4 regions of the Pseudoalteromonas sp. THAF3 genome follow, and region 1 is predicted to be linked to each of the others. Evidence: predicted binding sites of a transcription regulator. Region 1 holds the regulator's gene; each other region holds the start of a gene.

Region 1 (4,216 bases):
ATCAGGGCCTTCACACTGCACGCGCACTTCCTTACCTTTGCCGCTCTCAAGGAGCAGTAAAGCCAAGACACTGTCGGCCTGAGCGCTCTTATCACCTTGATATAGCATTATTTCAGCATCAAAATTCATCGCCAGTTGCGCCAATTGTGAGGCTGCACGAGCATGTAGGCCTAACTTGTTTTGAATAATAAAAGTACCTTCAACCATCACTATTTTTCCTGCTCTCGATGGCGAATTTTCACGTTCGGATAGGTATCTAAAAAGCGCTCTCCCAAAGTTTGGGCAAGGTACACTGAGCGGTGTTGACCCCCAGTGCAGCCAATAGCAATGGTCAAATAACTACGGTTATTACGCTCTAAGTGGGGTAACCAAGTTTGAACAAAAGTTTGGATCTGCCAAGTGAACTTTTGCACGATTGAGTGACTGGCTAAATAGTCTTGAACGGGTTGGTCTAACCCTGTGAGCGCCTTTAGTTCAGGTTCCCAATGGGGATTGGGGAGAAACCGCACATCAAACACATAATCTGCATTCTTTGGAATGCCATGTTTAAATCCAAAAGACTCAAAAGTGATCAGTAATTGCTTGTCTTTTTTACCCAGCACTTTTTCACGGATCATCTCCGCCAACTGGTGAACACTGAGCTCAGTTGTATCAATAATAAAGTCGGCGTGGGAGATGAGTACATCAAGAAGCTGCTTCTCTTCACGAATAGCGACATCCAACGTCATATTTTGCATGGATAAGGGGTGTAGTCGACGAGTTTCAGAGAAACGCTTAATCAACGTTTGTTCATCACTATCAAGGTAAAACAGCGAAGGCTTAGCAAACTCAGGCAGGTAAGCGAGAATGTCGTTAAATTCATGCTGCTCTTTGGGCAAGTTGCGCACGTCGATACTGACGGCAATTTTGTCATAATTTGCTGAAACACTGCGCACCAAGGAGGGGAGTAAAATAACTGGGATGTTATCTACGCAATAGTACCCAAGGTCTTCGAGCACCCGTAACGCGACTGATTTTCCAGAACCCGAGCGACCACTGACAATGATAAGTTCCATCCGACAACTCCTTGTTTTACCCCAAAACGCACATTTAAACCACACCATGAATCAATACGGCGCGCATTAGTCGGCGATCAATTGATAAAGCTCTTGATCGCTGCTCGCCGAGCGCAGTTGTTTACACAGTTGTTTGTCTTTTAGTTTATCAGCAATTGTCGCTAAGGTCTTCAGGTGTTGTTCAGTCTCATTAGCCGGCACTAAAAGTGCGACAAAGATATCCACTGGACGGTTATCAATGGCATCAAAGTTAATGGCTTCGCGATTAGTTACAACAATGGCAATCGTACTGTCGATACCATCGAGACGGCCATGCGGAATAGCAACGCCTTTGCCGATGCCGGTACTGCCCAGCTTTTCGCGGGTCAGCAGAGCATCAAGTACCGATTGCTCGCTGAGGTGAGGACTGTGCTGATGAGCCACCTGAGAGAGGTACTCCAGCATTCTTTTTTTGCTATTAAAAAGGACCGCAGCTTTGCTGCAGTCCTTGGTAAAGAGTGAATCTAGGTTCATGTTAGTGACGAGATAATTTCTCTTTATGTTTAATCACTTGACGGTCGAGCTTATCAATTAAGCCGTCGATCGCCGCATACATATCTTGGTGCTCTGCGGTTGCGAACAGTTCACCACCGTTAACGTGAAGAGTAGCTTCTGCTTTTTGTGTTAGTTTTTCAATATCAAGAATGACATGCACATTATTTATATGGTCAAAGTGACGCTCTAATTTTGCAAATTTGCTATTCACATAGTTGCGAAGAGAATCAGTGATTTCTACGTGACGACCGGTAAGATTTAATTGCATAAGCATTTTCCTTCTTGTCTAACGTCTATATCAAACTTTTACGCTGATTTGACGGTGGAATGGCTAGCGATTCACGATATTTAGCAATCGTGCGCCGAGCCACTTTAATTCCTTGCTCGGCTAGTACGTCGGCAATCTTGCTATCACTCAACGGTTTAGCAGGATTCTCCGCAGCTACTAGCTTTTTGATCAATGCTCGAATCGCTGTAGACGAGCATTCACCTCCGTTTTCGGTTGTAACATGGCTGGAGAAAAAGTACTTCAGCTCAAAAATACCCCGTGGTGTATGCATATACTTTTGGGTGGTCACACGGGAAATCGTTGACTCATGCATTTCCACCATTTCGGCAACGTCATTAAGCACCATTGGCTTCATTGCCTCTTCACCATGTTCAAAGAATGCCTGTTGTTGTTGAACAATGCAATTAGTTACTTTAAGTAGCGTATCATTGCGTTGTTCCAAGCTCTTTATAAACCATTTCGCTTCTTGTAAATGCGAGCGAATAAATTGACTATCGCTTTGTGACTTACAGCTTCGCGACATTGATGCATAGTGATCGTTAACGCGGATCTTAGGCATACTATCTGGGTTTAATTCAACCACCCAGCGGCCTTTAACTTTCTTCACCGATACGTCTGGAATCACATACTCTGACTGCTCTCGCACAATCGTGGCTGCAGGAGTCGGATTTAAACTGTGTATCAGTGTCATCACCTCTTTTAACTGCGCTTCTTTAAGCTTAGTCTTTTTCATCAAGGTGCGATAGTCGCGACTACCAAGCAAATCAATATAGTTACAAACTACCTCTTTGGTCTCTTCAAGCCAAGGGGTTTGTGGGTCAAATTGCTTGAGCTGGATCAACAAGCACTCTTGTAAAGAACGTGCACCAATTCCTACTGGATCAAAGAGTTGGATACGCTTGAGAACGGCTTCAATTTCATCGAGCTCGATACCATCGTCTTGTTCATCATGATTCAAGCTTTCCAGCAGATCTTCACAACTGACCGTTAAAATGCCGTTGTCATTGATGGCTTCAATGATGGCTGTGGCGATAGCCTCGTCGGTGGCACTAAAAGGTGTTAATTGCAGCTGCCACATTAAATAATCGTGTAACGACTCGGTGGTTTCGCCTTGATAGATAGACTCATCTTCTGGCATAGGCCCAGAGGAGGCAACGGGAGCCGCACTAATATACTCATCCCAAGACACATCCATGGGCAAGTCTTCACTGATGGACTCGTTGTTCATGGCATCAGCACTTTCAACTTCGTCCTTACTGGCGCTGGCCGTCTCGGCGGTGTCGTTATTTTGGTTGTCGGACGTCGACTCTTTTTGCTCTTGGTTGTCGTTATTATCGGCGTAATTGTCTTCTTCAACTTCAAGTAATGGGTTGGCGTCCAACGCCTCTTGAATTTCTTGTTGGAGATCCAAAGTACTGAGCTGCAACAGGCGAATCGCTTGCTGCAATTGTGGGGTCATTGTTAATTGCTGGCCTAGGCGCAGCTGTAATGATTGCCTCATGTATCTCTAACAATCCTTTAATCGTTATAATCTAAACTGCTCACCCAAATAGACGTCGCGAACCGTTTGATCGGCAAGAACTTGCTCTGGAGTGCCAGAAGCAATGAGCTCGCCATGGGAAACAATGTATGCGGTTTCACATACGTCTAGGGTCTCTCGCACGTTGTGGTCGGTGATTAATACACCAATGCCACGATTGCGCAGATGCTCTATGATTTTCTTTATATCTAACACTGAAATAGGGTCGACACCAGCAAAAGGTTCATCCAACAAGATAAACTTGGGATTTGCCGCCAATGCTCGCGCTATTTCTACCCGGCGACGTTCGCCACCAGATAACGCCATTCCTTGTGAGTCTCGAATGTGCTGTATATTAAACTCATCAAGTAGGCCCTCAAGCTCGCTTTCACGCTCTGCTTTGCTTAAGCCCTTGCGGGTTTCCAGGATGGCCATCAAATTTTGAAAAACTGTCAGCTTTCGAAAAATAGATGATTCTTGCGGTAAATAACCAATACCTAAGCGCGCACGAGAGTGCATCGGCATCAAGGTGATATCCTCATCATCAATACTGATGGTGCCTTTATCACTGGGTACCAAGCCAACTATCATGTAAAAAGTAGTTGTCTTACCGGCTCCATTAGGGCCGAGCAAGCCGACGATACTACCTGCTTGTACTTCTAAGCCCACACTTTTGACGACCTCCCGGCCTTTATAGCTTTTCGCTAATTTTTGTGCTTTAAGAGTCGCCATTATTGCTCTTTCTCCGGCGTATCGTCACTTTGTGGTGTTAATGTTGTGCGCACTCGTGTGCTGGAGTTTTCATCCTTTTCGGCGGTG
Region 2 (4,216 bases), 1.3 Mb from region 1:
GTTGCGCAATAAACATCGTTGGTACGCCGTGGAGCGCCGTACAGCGTTCTTGCTCAACGCAGCTTAGGGTGCTGATTGCATCGAATGAGGGAGCTGGAAATATCGCACAGGCACCACTGGCCAAACACACTAGATTACCCAGCACCATGCCGAAGCAATGGTACAGGGGCACCGGAATACACAGTCTGTCTTTATCATTAAAGTGCATCGCTTGGGCAACCAGCAAACCGTTGTTTAAAATATTGCGGTGCGAGAGCGTGGCGCCTTTGGGGTTCCCGGTTGTCCCCGAGGTAAATTGGATATTAATGGCGTCATCGGGTCGAAGTTGCGCTTCAATAACCCTCATTTGCTGGTAGTGCGTATCCTCGCCCAATTGTTGAACCGACTTAAATGATGTCATGCCGGCAAAAGGTTGCTCGGAGAGAATAATAACTTGCTCTAGAGTGGGCAGCGCTTGCAGGGTGGTTTTGCCACCGTCTTTTAATTCCGGTGCAAGTTGGTAGATCATATCAACGTAGTTTGATGCTTTAAATTGCTCGGCCATCACCAAATACTTTACACCCACGTTGTTAATGGCAAAGGCCAACTCATGAGGGCGATAGGCGGGATTAATGCACACCATAATGGCGCCAATTTTGGCGCTTGCGAATTGCACCAAGGACCATTCAATATTGTTGGGAGACCAAATGCCAACCCGATCCCCTGGCTGTACACCTAGAGCGAGTAAGCCCGCAGCGAGGCGCTCTATTTCCCGTAAATACTGGCGGTAAGTCCAACGGATCCCTTGGTGGCGCACCACAATCGCTTCATTGTCAGGGTATTTGTCGACAATATAATCAAGATGCTCGGCGATGGTTCGCTCGCTAAGCGGCGTTAAAAATGAGCCGTGGTACTGGCTCAACGTTAACGGTAGTGAAGGGGAGTGATTGTCTTGTTGTTGCGGCATTGACTGCCTCCTTGCCCGGATAGATGTTGTCATTTTAGGTTCTTCAACACCTAATCAAGCACAGAGTGTCGACACTTTCCATTATTTTGAGGTGGTTTCTATTGGAATTAGACTAAAGGTTTAGTTTTTGTCGACATAAAAAGCGGGCCATGGGCCCGCTACATCGTCTTGGGGAGAGAAATAATTTAGCTCGTTGCTTCTTGCAGTGCCTTCATTTTATCGTGGCAAATTTGCATGCGTTCACGAAGCTGAGAAAGAACTTGTGCGCACTGAGGTGGCTGCGACTCTTCTAGTGCATCGTCGAACTCTTCAAGCACTTTATCTTCAACCTCTTCAAGGTGTTTGATGTACGTATGCTCTTCGTTGCTCTTAATCGCGCTCATCACCTTAGTGTAGGTTTTACGTACATCAACCAGGGTGTCTGAGCCGGTTTCAATTTCGCCTTGCTCTTCAATGGCAAAGGGTTGCAAGTCGGTCACCGCTTTGTGCTTTTCATCGATCATGTTTTGGAACACGGTACGTACATCATTACTATCAATGTTGTCTTTGGCATCGGAGTAAAAATCAATGCCACCCTTTAGTACTTTGATAATGTCTGTGATTTTCTCTGAACGTTGCATTGTCATAATTGTGCTCCTTCAATTTTGAATTCGATTTAATAGGAGCAATGCTTGTGCCAAATCGAGGGAATACATAAAAACCATTATTAAACAGTGTTTTATCTTTATCTTCGAACGCTTGAAATGTATAAACCAACGCCTTTTTCATGGGCAACTATGAAAGCTTTTCAATTGTAGGCGGTAAAAACGTCATAGTCGTACAGCCAACAAAGCGTATTATTTTTTACCTTTCACAGTGCGCCAGGTGAAGATGTGCTGCGTAGTAGCTATTATCGGAAAAAAAAGGAAGAAGAATGGATTGTAACGTTGCCCCAAGCACAACCTACCACGAGTGTAATACCCTTACGACAACGCGTCGTAAACGGGGAAAAGGATTTGAATACTTCCATCTTGATAAGGAAAAGATAACCAGTCGTGCTTACTTAAAACGAATGCGAGAGTTGGTTGTGCCTCCTATGTGGCGTGATGTACGTATTAGCGCTTGCCAGTACAATAAGGTGCAGGCCGTTGGCGTTGATGGCAAAGGAAAGCGACAATACATTTACCACGCCCATTGGCAATTGGCGCAACAGCAAAAAAAATTTGCCAAGTTAGGTGAATTCGCTGCTCAGCTTCCAGATGCGCGAGGGCAATGCTTATCCTTATTGGCAGAACCTGATTGGACGAAAGACAAAGTGTGCGCGCTTGGGTGCGCAATCTTAGACCTTACCGCGATTCGTGTAGGCAATAATAATTATTACAAAGCCAATGAAACTTGCGGGTTAACCACGCTTCGACGCAAGCATGTGGATATTAAAGACGACCATGTACAATTTAGCTTTAAAGGTAAACACGCAAAACACCGAGAGGTGCGCATCGACGATACTGAGCTTGCTGAATTAGTGGCTTCAAGTGCAGAGCAACAAGGGTATAGCTTGCTACGTTATTATCAACAAGGCCAATGGCATGACCTGCAAAGTGATGATATTAACGAATTTATCCACCGTGTTTTTGGCGGCCACTTTAGTGCCAAAGATTATCGTACCTGGGCGGGGACGCGAATGGCGGTGCGCTTTGCCCACGTAGCCGCAGAGCAGGTACAGGCGCACCCAAGGCGCAAATTTAAGTCTCAGCTGGTTAAACTCGTTGCCAAACAATTAGGCAATACCGCGAACATTTGCGAACAGTATTATATTCATCCGAAGGTGTTAGAACACCTCAGCGAACACTATGAAAATGAACACCCGTTTGCGCATTTTGACGCGACACCGCGCTCTTTAGCCGGGGAGTTAGACATGGATGAGAGGCATGCGTTAGCGATTATTACCGGGCGATAACGTAACAGGCCATTTCTGCGGCCTGTTACTGTCGGGGGAGATTACTGCTTAGCGTAAGTGCGCAGCATAATATCGACATACGCCGTCATAAAGGCTTGCTCTTGAAACTTCTTCAGCCCCGTATCAGCGAACTCAATAGGTAATGGGTTGCGCTTAAGCTGCTCTTTCATCTCTGTGGCACTAATAATGTGCACATCTAAGTTAGTTATCAGCTGCAGTGCCGCTTCCATTTTAAAGCCAACCGCGCCGCCAGCGAACTTTCCTTTATGAGGTCGCGCCTTGATGGCGATAGCATCCACTTGGTAATCTTCCATCAGCTTTTTAAAGTCGCGATGAAACTTTTGGATTTCTTCAGTATCGTTGGCATCGCTTAAAACAAAACGTGTTTGGCGCACATCACGGATGTCAAACACATCATTTTCTTTACTTAGAAGGCATAGTAAAACTTCACTGCCTTTTATTTCTACGCCGCAAGTATGCATAGTCAAATATCACCTTTTTTATCAATGGCATTAGTATATCAGAAGCGCATACAAAATTTGTTAAGAAAATTAGCAGACGAGCCTTGTATTTACCTCTATAGCGCGCCAAAATAGCGCCTCGCTCACGCTGTGTGGGCGGCAGTATCATCGCAATGCTTGTTGGTATAAGCGTTGATTAGACTTATTAAATAGACAAATAAATACACGTGGCGCGGCGTAGGTGTCACCACTGTACAAGGATTAAACATGCCAGTAATTACTCTTCCTGACGGCAGTCAGCGTTCATTTGAAAACCCTGTATCCACGTTAGACGTAGCACAAGACATCGGCCCAGGCCTTGCCAAAGCGACCATCGCTGGGCGTGTTAACGGTGAGCGTGTTGACGCCTGTGATTTAATCAGCGAAGACGCACGGTTAGAGATCATCACCGCAAAAGATGAAGACGGTTTAGAAATTATCCGTCACTCCTGTGCGCACCTTATCGGCCACGCCATTAAGCAATTGTATCCTGATGCAAAAATGGCCATTGGTCCAACTATCGACAACGGCTTTTATTATGATGTCGATATGGAGCACTCGCTGACGCAAGAAGATTTAGAAGCGCTTGAAAAGCGTATGAAAGAACTTGCGAAAACCAAATATGACGTGGTTAAGAAGACCGTGAGCTGGCAACAGGCCCGCGACACGTTTGAACAACGTGGCGAACCTTATAAAGTTGAAATCTTGGACGAGAATATCGCTAAAGATGACCGTCCTGGTTTATACCACCACGAAGAGTACGTGGATATGTGTCGTGGCCCACACGTACCTAATATGAGCTTTTGTCAGCACTTTAAATTGATGAAAGTAGCA
Region 3 (4,216 bases), 490 kb from region 1:
TCGATATCTTCGACTGCATCAATTACAAAGCTAACAAAGCGATCACGTTCGCTACGCACGCGATGCATCACTGCCTGACCATCAACAATAGGGGCTTGGGTATTAATACCGAAATGGTTTGCTGTGTGCACACTGTGGGCTGCTTCTGCAGCGGCGATCAAGAGTTTGCTGGGCATGCAGCCAACTCGCGCACAAGTTGTTCCGTAATGGCCTGCCTCAACCAAGAGTACCTTATTGGTATGTTCTTTCGCGCTGCGATAAGCACTTAGACCGGCTGAGCCTGCGCCAATGACTAAAACATCGGTGCTCACTTTATTCATAGCAGTGTCCTTATAAAAAAGGGCCCGCAGGCCCTTAAAATGAATTAGTTGTTAGTGAAGTAAAGGGAAAGCTCATCAGAGCCACCAATATGTTGCCCACCAATAAATACTTGCGGTACCGTATCTCTACCGGATATTGCTTTTAAGCTGGTAAGCGACGCTTGACTACCCAACACAATTTCCTCAAAAGCAAGACCGTGCTGCGTAAGCATTGCTTTCGCTTTGGTACAAAACGGGCATCCCGGCTTAGTAATAATGCTTACCGGCTGTGGCTTACTTTGCTTGGGGTTAATATAATCAAGCATAGTATCTGCATCCGATACCTCAAAAGGGTCGCCTGGTTTTTGCGGTTCGATAAACATCTTCTCAACCACGCCGTCTTTCACGAGCATGGAGTAGCGCCAGCTACGTTTACCAAAACCTAGGTCGTTCTTGTCAACCAGCATGCCCATGCCGTCAGTGAACTCGCCGTTACCGTCAGGGAGTAAGGTAATATTGTCGGCTTCTTGGTGCTCAGCCCACGCATTCATCACAAATGTATCGTTTACCGACACGCAGACAATGTCATCTACGCCATTTTGTTTTAGTACACCGGCAAGCTCGTTGTAGCGTGGTAAGTGTGTTGACGAGCAGGTTGGTGTAAACGCACCGGGCAATGAGAAAACCACGACCGTCTTACCTGCAAAGATATCGTCTGAGGTAAGTTGTTGCCATTGCTCGCCTTTACGCAGTGCAAATGTCACCTGAGGAATTCGTTGGCCTTCGCTGTTTTTTAATGTTGTCATACTGATAATCTCCTTTCGATGTGTTGAGTACAGTGTGACAAAAGCGAATTGATTTGTATATCAGTAAGAATTGATGACTTTGATTGTTAAAATCGAACGTTGAACGTATCTTGATTTTAAATGGTACGCAGGGAAGTGCTGAGCCTAGGCTATTGGCTCAGCAACACTAAGTCGTTGAGTTGAATATTCGCCAGTGGCCGTTTACCAATATTAGTGGCAATGGCACTGTGTTGGTAAAGCTGATTCACTTCTACACGATGTAAGGTAGTTACCTGACGTGGCAAACGTTTGCCTGCATAGGTGGTGAGGTTGCTGCTATGCGCCAAAGTGAGTTGCTGACCCATCACTAAGCCGTTGGCTTTACCTAAGTTGACAACTACTTGGTCACCATCAATATGCTGAATTAATCCACGGGTGGGTAGGCAGCGCAGCTCATTGTTGAGGTCAAACATCACTTTCTCACTAAGCGCAGTAATGGCCCGTCCGTATTGGCTTTGCCAAAACGTGCCACTGTTTACATCGATACGAGCGGTTTTTTCAAACTGCCAAGGCCCTTGAGTTTGATAGGCTTTTTGCCATATTTTTTCAAAGCTCAAGGCATCGAATAACGCAAACTCTACATTAAAATAGCGGTTATAGCTTTCATCCTGCCAAAATGCATAATCATTATTCAATTGCTTGCCGGTGGAAATATCGGTGATTTGCGAGAGTAACACGTACTGACTGTTACTTTTGTCGCGAATATATTCCAGTACGTTTTCATCATACTGAAATTGCTGTGTAAAGAAGGGGCTAACATCCACCGCTTCTTTAAAATAAGGAATAGGCAGCATAGCTAATTGCGTTTGGCTCATAATTGCGTAGAGCTGCTTAGTAAAAGCAGGGGCTACGTCAAATATTTGACCATAACGAGCTTGCTGTGGATTATCCAATGCCGTGCGTGTGAGAGCAAAGTGGCTAACAAAGTCTTGTTCAGGGCATTGCTGTGGGTTGTCTAACACTTCAATTTGCATGGTGACACTGATCATGCCATCACTTTGTTGCTCTTCGAGAAGCTGCATTTGTTGTACTTGACCATGTGCTTGCAAAGAAAGGTGATCCTGAGTGAGCACGCCGTTAGTCAAGGTCTGCACACTGGATAGCTCCAGCCCTGAATATAATAACGCCTGTTTTATAGCGTCACTGACCGCGTTGGCGCGTGCTGTTTCGGTATCTCCATTCTCTAAAGTCGCAACCCCTGTGGTTTGCAACCATTGGGCGCTGACACTCGGGCTTATTAGTGCAATCATCAGTGCGCACACAGGTGCCAAATATCGCATAGTTATCCCACCTAAAAATGTTCTTGCAACAAAGATAGCAAAGAACATACCAACTCCCCTGTAATAGTGGCATTTATCGTGCATACTATTGAGCATAGGTTTAGAGACAATCAATGTGGAGCAAAACATGCTACGAATGATGATACTGCTGATCAGCACATGGAGCATGCTCGGCTGCAGCAGCGTGTTTGATAAGCACGTTGAATACGCCATAGAGCAGCCTGATAACTATCCGATTTTACGTGCGATTGGTTATGCACCTATCGCCCCGCAGCCCGGTGAAAGCGCTCAGCAAAAATCGCTGATGGCGATGAAAGCTTCAAAGATAGAAGCCTATCGGGAGTTGGCGGAGCAGGTTTATGGCCAACAAATGCAAGGGCAAACCACCGTTGCCAATGCCATTGCCGGAGATGATGTACTGCAAGCGCGGGTTCAAGGGGTGATCCGAGGGGCTCGAGTTAAACGCAGTTATGTTGTTGGCGACAGTTATGCAACTGAATTAGAGCTGGATATGAAGCTAGTACATGACCTTTACATTACTCAGAGTAAGCCTCGCAAGGTAAAAAAGGTCACTTACTACTGAGGTGTTGGCTGATATACAACATTGCCCCAAGTGTACGCCAGTGCGCTTGGGTTTATCTTTTCTTGCCTTCATACACCCGCATTTTTGCTTTAATTTCTAATATCAAACTTATTCTAAGCACCTCTTTATACTGCATTTACGGTTAACATTGGGTGCTGCAGAACTGAAAATCACTGCTATGCTTTAGTAAATCAAACCCATTGCGTCTTAGGCAGTGCGCAGAAACTATGTAGGCTTTTAGGACGTAGTGAGCAGTACGAAAATTACAAATAAAATACGGTGGCTGGGGCTAGGTTTAGTGTTAGCCATGCTGTTACTCATGAATGCCATTCACGTTGGCGCAGCTATGGACAGCGGCTTGTTTCAAACACTTATGCGCAATCAATACGGTACTCAACGTTTACTGGTGGCGCAGCGCTGGCAGCAATTACTAGCTAGCTTGAGTGCGCAGCCCGAAACCCGCAAAGTGCAACTGGTCAATCAGTTTTTTGCCACGCAAGTGCGCTACCGCACCGACCAACTTCTCTACAAACAACAAGATTACTGGGCAACGCCATTAGAAACCCTAGGGCAGGGGCTGGGCGATTGTGAAGACTACGCCATAGCGAAATACGCGTCATTGAGAATGCTAGGCATCGCTGATAATAAGCTTCGCCTTATCTATGTTAAAGCGCAAATTGGCGGCCCTCGCAGTCAAAAATTCCAAGCTCATATGGTGTTAGGCTATTACTCGACCCCCAGTAGCCAACCCATCATTCTCGACTCGCTGACGAGTGCTATTTTGCCAGCAGCGAAGCGCACTGATTTATATCCGGTTTTCAGCTTTAACAGTGAAGGTCTGTGGACTGCAACGTCAACCCACAGTGTGGCCGACCCTCGGGCGAGGTTATCTCGCTGGCATTCGGTTTTAAAAAAAATGGAACAGCAAGGAGTTAGGTGGTGATAAAGCAAGCATCTGTGGCGTCCAACGGGGCGCACCGTATATCTTTGGTGGTACAACTGTGGTTGGTTATTGTGGTTATTGCCTTGAGTGGGTTGATCTGCAGCGTACTCATTAGCGGCTATAATGTTAAGAGCAGCTTTTCTGAGCAGCTTTACCTAAAAAATGTGGATAACGCCAATACTTTAGCGCTGTCTTTAACGCAAATGAATAAAGACCCGGTCACTGTTGAGTTGTTCGTATCGGCTGCTTTTGATACTGGTCACTAT
Region 4 (4,216 bases), 540 kb from region 1:
GAGGAGAAACCCACCGCTGCCGAGTCGAAATCTTTGTTTAGCATCTCTAATGTACTATCACCGATATCAACACCCGAACTCAACGCATCTTCATTGTATTCTTCCAGTGTATCATCTGGGTAGATAAGTCGCTTAAGCATGGGGCGAACCACGGCAATGATCAACACGATTATCACTAATGCGCCCAGTGCTAAACGCACTATCTTCATAAACCAATTTTGCTCCCACAGTGGCAGTTCAGCAACCGCACCCAGGTCTTCACGTACAAAGGGGACACTCACGACTTCTAAGGCATCACCACGCTGCATGTCGAAACCCACGCCTCCTTGTAATAGGCGACGAATATTGTTGAGCTCCTCGGCACTGCGCGGCGCACTGGTGGTTTGCCCATCCGCACCAGCTGTTTGTGTGTAATCCACAGCCACGGAAACACTGATACGGCGGATCACCCCAGTCTGCTTACGTTTATGAGAGATAGTGGTATCAAGCTCATAATTACGGGTCGCTTCTTTGTGGCTGCGCGACGGTGAGCGAGTTTGCGCACTTTGCTCGTCCAACGCATTCTCTGGAATGTTAGAGTTCACTGGCGGTTGATTTGTTAAGGCGCCAGGAATGCCGACCGCTAAACCACCAATGTTATTCTCTTCTAATGTGGTTTCACTGCGCACCGCTGGCAAATCTGGGTTGTAACGCTTTTGAGTCTCTTCTACTGCGCTGAAATCCATGACCAAGTCGACCTGCGCAGTATAGTTACCCAGTCCGACCACCGGGATCATGATGCTATCAATTTTTTCTATATATTCCTGCTCTCGTTGACGCTCAATCTCATACTCTTTACGTGAGCGCGCCGATAACGAATTTTGTGAACCGGAGTTAAGCAGACGACCATTTTGATCGGTCACCGTGACCCGTTCAGGAGACAGTCCTTGCACGGCCGAGGCGACGATATCGACGATAGAGTCTATCTCTTCACTGTTGAGGTTACGACCGCGTTTAACCGTCGCAACAACCGTTGCTGAGGGCTTCTTCTCAATACGAGCAAATACATTTTCTTTAGGAATGGCCAGTAATACTTTGGCGCGAGATACTTTATTAAGTTCTTCAATGGTACGCGCAAGCTGCTGCTCGCGAGAATGCTTGAGTCGTTCACGTTCAAGACGCTGTGATACGCCAAATCCCATGTCTTGCATCAAGATATCGGTGCCAGATTGCGGGCCTTGCGTAAGCCCCTCTCGAGCCATATTCAGTTTTATATCTTGATAGGCATCTTCGGCAACCATGATCACGTTGCCATCGAGTTCATAATCGATTTTTTGCGCATCCAAGAAATCCAAGGTCTGAATCAATTCCTCGGTAGGCATTTTGCCTAACGGGCGCATATCAGGCTGACGCGCCCAAATTATGATAAAAATAGCGATGGCCAAGCAAATAGCCAAAGCGATGATCAGCGTCACCTGTCGTAGCATATCCACACCATTAAGGGCGCTTAAATAGCCAGACTTTTGTTCTTGCTGTTCACCCGAGGAGTCGGTGTTCATGTCAACACCGCCATCGGCAAGGGCTAAATCTGTTGATTGGTTTGCTTGTGCCACAACTGTTCTCCGCTATCCGTTATACAGGCATGTTCATGATGTCTTTGTAGGCTTCCACTAGCTTGTTACGAACCTGCACAGTGGCCTCAAATGCGACAGAGGATTTTTGCGATGCGATCATTGCTTCGGCAAGAGAAACGCGGCGATCACCCATCTCCACAGCAACCACTTTTGATTTAGCATCTTGCTGTAGGTTATGAACATTATCGATTGCGCTACTTAGTAGCTCACCAAATTGGCTGGTCGATGTTTGCGGCACTTGGTTTTGTGCCTCTTTCAATGGGTTACGAGCTTGCGCTTCTTGCGCGAGCGACTGCATTTCTTGAAATAATGAGTTGGCTTGGACTTTCATCTTGGGCATCACTCAGTTAATTAAACTTACCCTGAACAATGCACAAGTCGTGCCAATAAAATATCATTATTTAACAAAGGCTTATTATTATTTTAATTTTGACACTGAGGAATTAGGCTAGCTATATTTTTGACGCCCACAAGAAAGCCCGAGCATATCCCGGGCTGAAATAGAACATTATGACGAGACTATGCAGGAAGGTGGATCCCCTGCTCGCGCATTTGCGCTATTTTGTAGCGTAAGGTACGCGGGCTGATCCCTAAGGCATCAGCAACATCCTTACGCTTACCGTTAAAGCGCGCTAAGGTATCGAGAATTATTTTATGCTCTTTGTTTTTAAGCTCATCTTTAAAGTTATGGGCTTGGTCTACACCTTGGGGTGATGCCACTGGCAGCTCATCATTGTGTTGATTGAGCGCAGAGGGCATATCTTGGTGCGCATTGAGCTCAACTTCATCATCAGTGACGAACTCTTCGATATAAATGGCGCTGGCGTGCACCTCGTCACCGGATTTTAAGATCAGCGCACGCTGAATAACATTATCAAGCTCACGCACATTTCCCGGCCAAGTATGCGCCATTAAGCGCTCTTTGGCATCGGCACTGAGCGAGGCAGTCGCTTGTTTGCTAGCTTGGCAATGGCGCTCTAATAAATGTTCAGCCAGTGGAATAATATCCCCGGGGCGCTGATTGAGTGGCAACCAGGTCAGCGGGAACACGTTTAGGCGATAATATAAATCTTCCCGGAATATACCGGCTCTGACCGCTTCTTTGAGGTCACGGTTTGAGGTGGCCAACACCCGTACGTTGAGCTCGATGGTTTTGCGACTCCCTAAGCGCTCAACCTCGCGCTCTTGCAATACACGTAGCAATTTCGCTTGTAGGCCTAAATCCATTTCAGTAATTTCATCAAGTAAAATGGTGCCATTTTGTGCTTGCTCAAATTTACCTGGACAGGCATTCACAGCGCCAGTGAACGCGCCTTTCTCGTAACCGAACAAAGTCGATTCAAGCATGTTTTCGGGAATGGCTGCACAATTGATAGCGATAAATGGCGCCTCTTTGCGCGGCGATTGGTCGTGAATATAGCGCGCCAATACCTCTTTACCACTCCCGCTTGGACCCATCACCATGACACTCGCGTCACTGTCAGCCACTTTATTGGCTAAATCGAGTAGCGCCAAACTTTTGGCATCAGCGACCACTGGACCACTTTGGCTAGCCGTTTCATTGGGTAAGTAACGACTCACTAAATTCAGTAAAACCTCGGGGGCAAATGGCTTTGCCATATAGTCGATGGCCCCCAGACGCATGGCTTCAACCGCATCATCAATAGTGGCATAGGCCGTCATCATTAATATCGGCATGTCTGGATAGTTAAGCTTGATGCTTTTTAGTAATTCAATGCCATTAATACCGGGCATCTGCACATCACTGACCACTAGAGCAACACTGTGCTCTTTTAGCATCATGATTGCTTCTTCACCACTTTTTGCTGCAATGCAGCGAATATCTGACAGTGTTAATGTATCGATTAGGGCTTCGCGTAACCCCTTGTCATCCTCGACAACAAGTACATAGTTATTCATTGCTCTGCTCCTGGGTATTGCTGTGCAAAACAGGAAGCGTTAGCGTAAATTGCGCGCCACCGTTTTGAAGGTTCTCTACTTTTATTTGCCCCTTATGGGCATTCACCACTGAGGCAACCACAGCCAGACCTAAACCTGTGCCCTGACGCTTAGTGGTAAAAAAAGGCTCAAAAATTTTGTCAATAATCTCTTCATTGATCCCTGGGCCATTATCGCTAATGATGATATCGACATAATCACTGTTCGTGCGTTGACGACGTGCCTGCATCTTAATATGCGCACCACTGCCTATCACCTGTAAACTATTGTGCACCAGGTTATTGATGGCACTGGCCAAGGCAGTACGATTGCCCATGACTTCGATATCGGGCTCAGGAAGCTGTACTTGTAGATGCGCTTCATGCTCACTAAGCATGGCTTCACTGCCAGAATTTACATCATTAAGTAACAGCCCTAATGACATCGGCTCAACGACTTGCTGCTCACCACTTTTGGCAAACAACAACATATCATTCACTTGGTTTTCCAAATCTTTCAAACGCGACATGAGCTTATCGTGACAGTGGGCACGCGATTGATTATTCAATCGCGACGAGCCCAAATTGGCCCCATATAACATGGCTGCCGAGAGCGGTGTACGCACTTGGTGGGCTAAAGTAGCCACCATTTTGCCAAGCGCGCTT

Evidence for each region. The regulator sigma-54, encoded in region 1, starts transcription at its own class of promoters, with help from an activator protein. The targets are predictions, from matches to a motif close to GTTGGCACGNNNNTNGNNT.
Region 2: a site for sigma-54 is predicted at 1,609-1,627, ahead of FIU82_RS07350 (PA2169 family four-helix-bundle protein). Genes of this name have one in related genera too.
Region 3: a site for sigma-54 is predicted at 2,460-2,478, ahead of FIU82_RS11130 (flagellar assembly protein T N-terminal domain-containing protein). Genes of this name have one in related genera too.
Region 4: a site for sigma-54 is predicted at 1,983-2,001, ahead of fliE (flagellar hook-basal body complex protein FliE). Genes of this name have one in related genera too.

Annotation. Positions count from the first base shown of each region.
Region 1 covers NZ_CP045418.1:2,874,348-2,878,563, reverse strand. Annotated here, with positions in the region: gene FIU82_RS13460 (HPr family phosphocarrier protein) at 1-210, opposite strand, end outside; gene rapZ (RNase adapter RapZ) at 210-1,055, opposite strand; gene ptsN (PTS IIA-like nitrogen regulatory protein PtsN) at 1,122-1,568, opposite strand; gene hpf (ribosome hibernation promoting factor) at 1,570-1,857, opposite strand; gene FIU82_RS13440 (RNA polymerase factor sigma-54) at 1,883-3,379, opposite strand; gene lptB (LPS export ABC transporter ATP-binding protein) at 3,404-4,129, opposite strand; gene lptA (lipopolysaccharide transport periplasmic protein LptA) at 4,129-4,216, opposite strand, start outside.
Region 2 covers NZ_CP045418.1:1,602,517-1,606,732, forward strand. Annotated here, with positions in the region: gene FIU82_RS07345 (AMP-binding protein) at 1-946, opposite strand, end outside; gene FIU82_RS07350 (PA2169 family four-helix-bundle protein) at 1,132-1,572, opposite strand; gene FIU82_RS07355 (DNA topoisomerase IB) at 1,860-2,882, shown strand; gene FIU82_RS07360 (DUF3010 family protein) at 2,924-3,364, opposite strand; gene thrS (threonine--tRNA ligase) at 3,611-4,216, shown strand, end outside.
Region 3 covers NZ_CP045418.1:2,388,510-2,392,725, reverse strand. Annotated here, with positions in the region: gene FIU82_RS11140 (dihydrolipoyl dehydrogenase) at 1-320, opposite strand, end outside; gene FIU82_RS11135 (glutathione peroxidase) at 365-1,105, opposite strand; gene FIU82_RS11130 (flagellar assembly protein T N-terminal domain-containing protein) at 1,255-2,424, opposite strand; gene FIU82_RS11125 (LPP20 family lipoprotein) at 2,552-3,007, shown strand; gene FIU82_RS11120 (transglutaminase-like cysteine peptidase) at 3,315-3,950, shown strand; gene FIU82_RS11115 (LapD/MoxY N-terminal periplasmic domain-containing protein) at 3,947-4,216, shown strand, end outside.
Region 4 covers NZ_CP045418.1:2,334,475-2,338,690, forward strand. Annotated here, with positions in the region: gene fliF (flagellar basal-body MS-ring/collar protein FliF) at 1-1,592, opposite strand, end outside; gene fliE (flagellar hook-basal body complex protein FliE) at 1,612-1,944, opposite strand; gene FIU82_RS10900 (sigma-54 dependent transcriptional regulator) at 2,133-3,533, opposite strand; gene FIU82_RS10905 (PAS domain-containing sensor histidine kinase) at 3,526-4,216, opposite strand, start outside.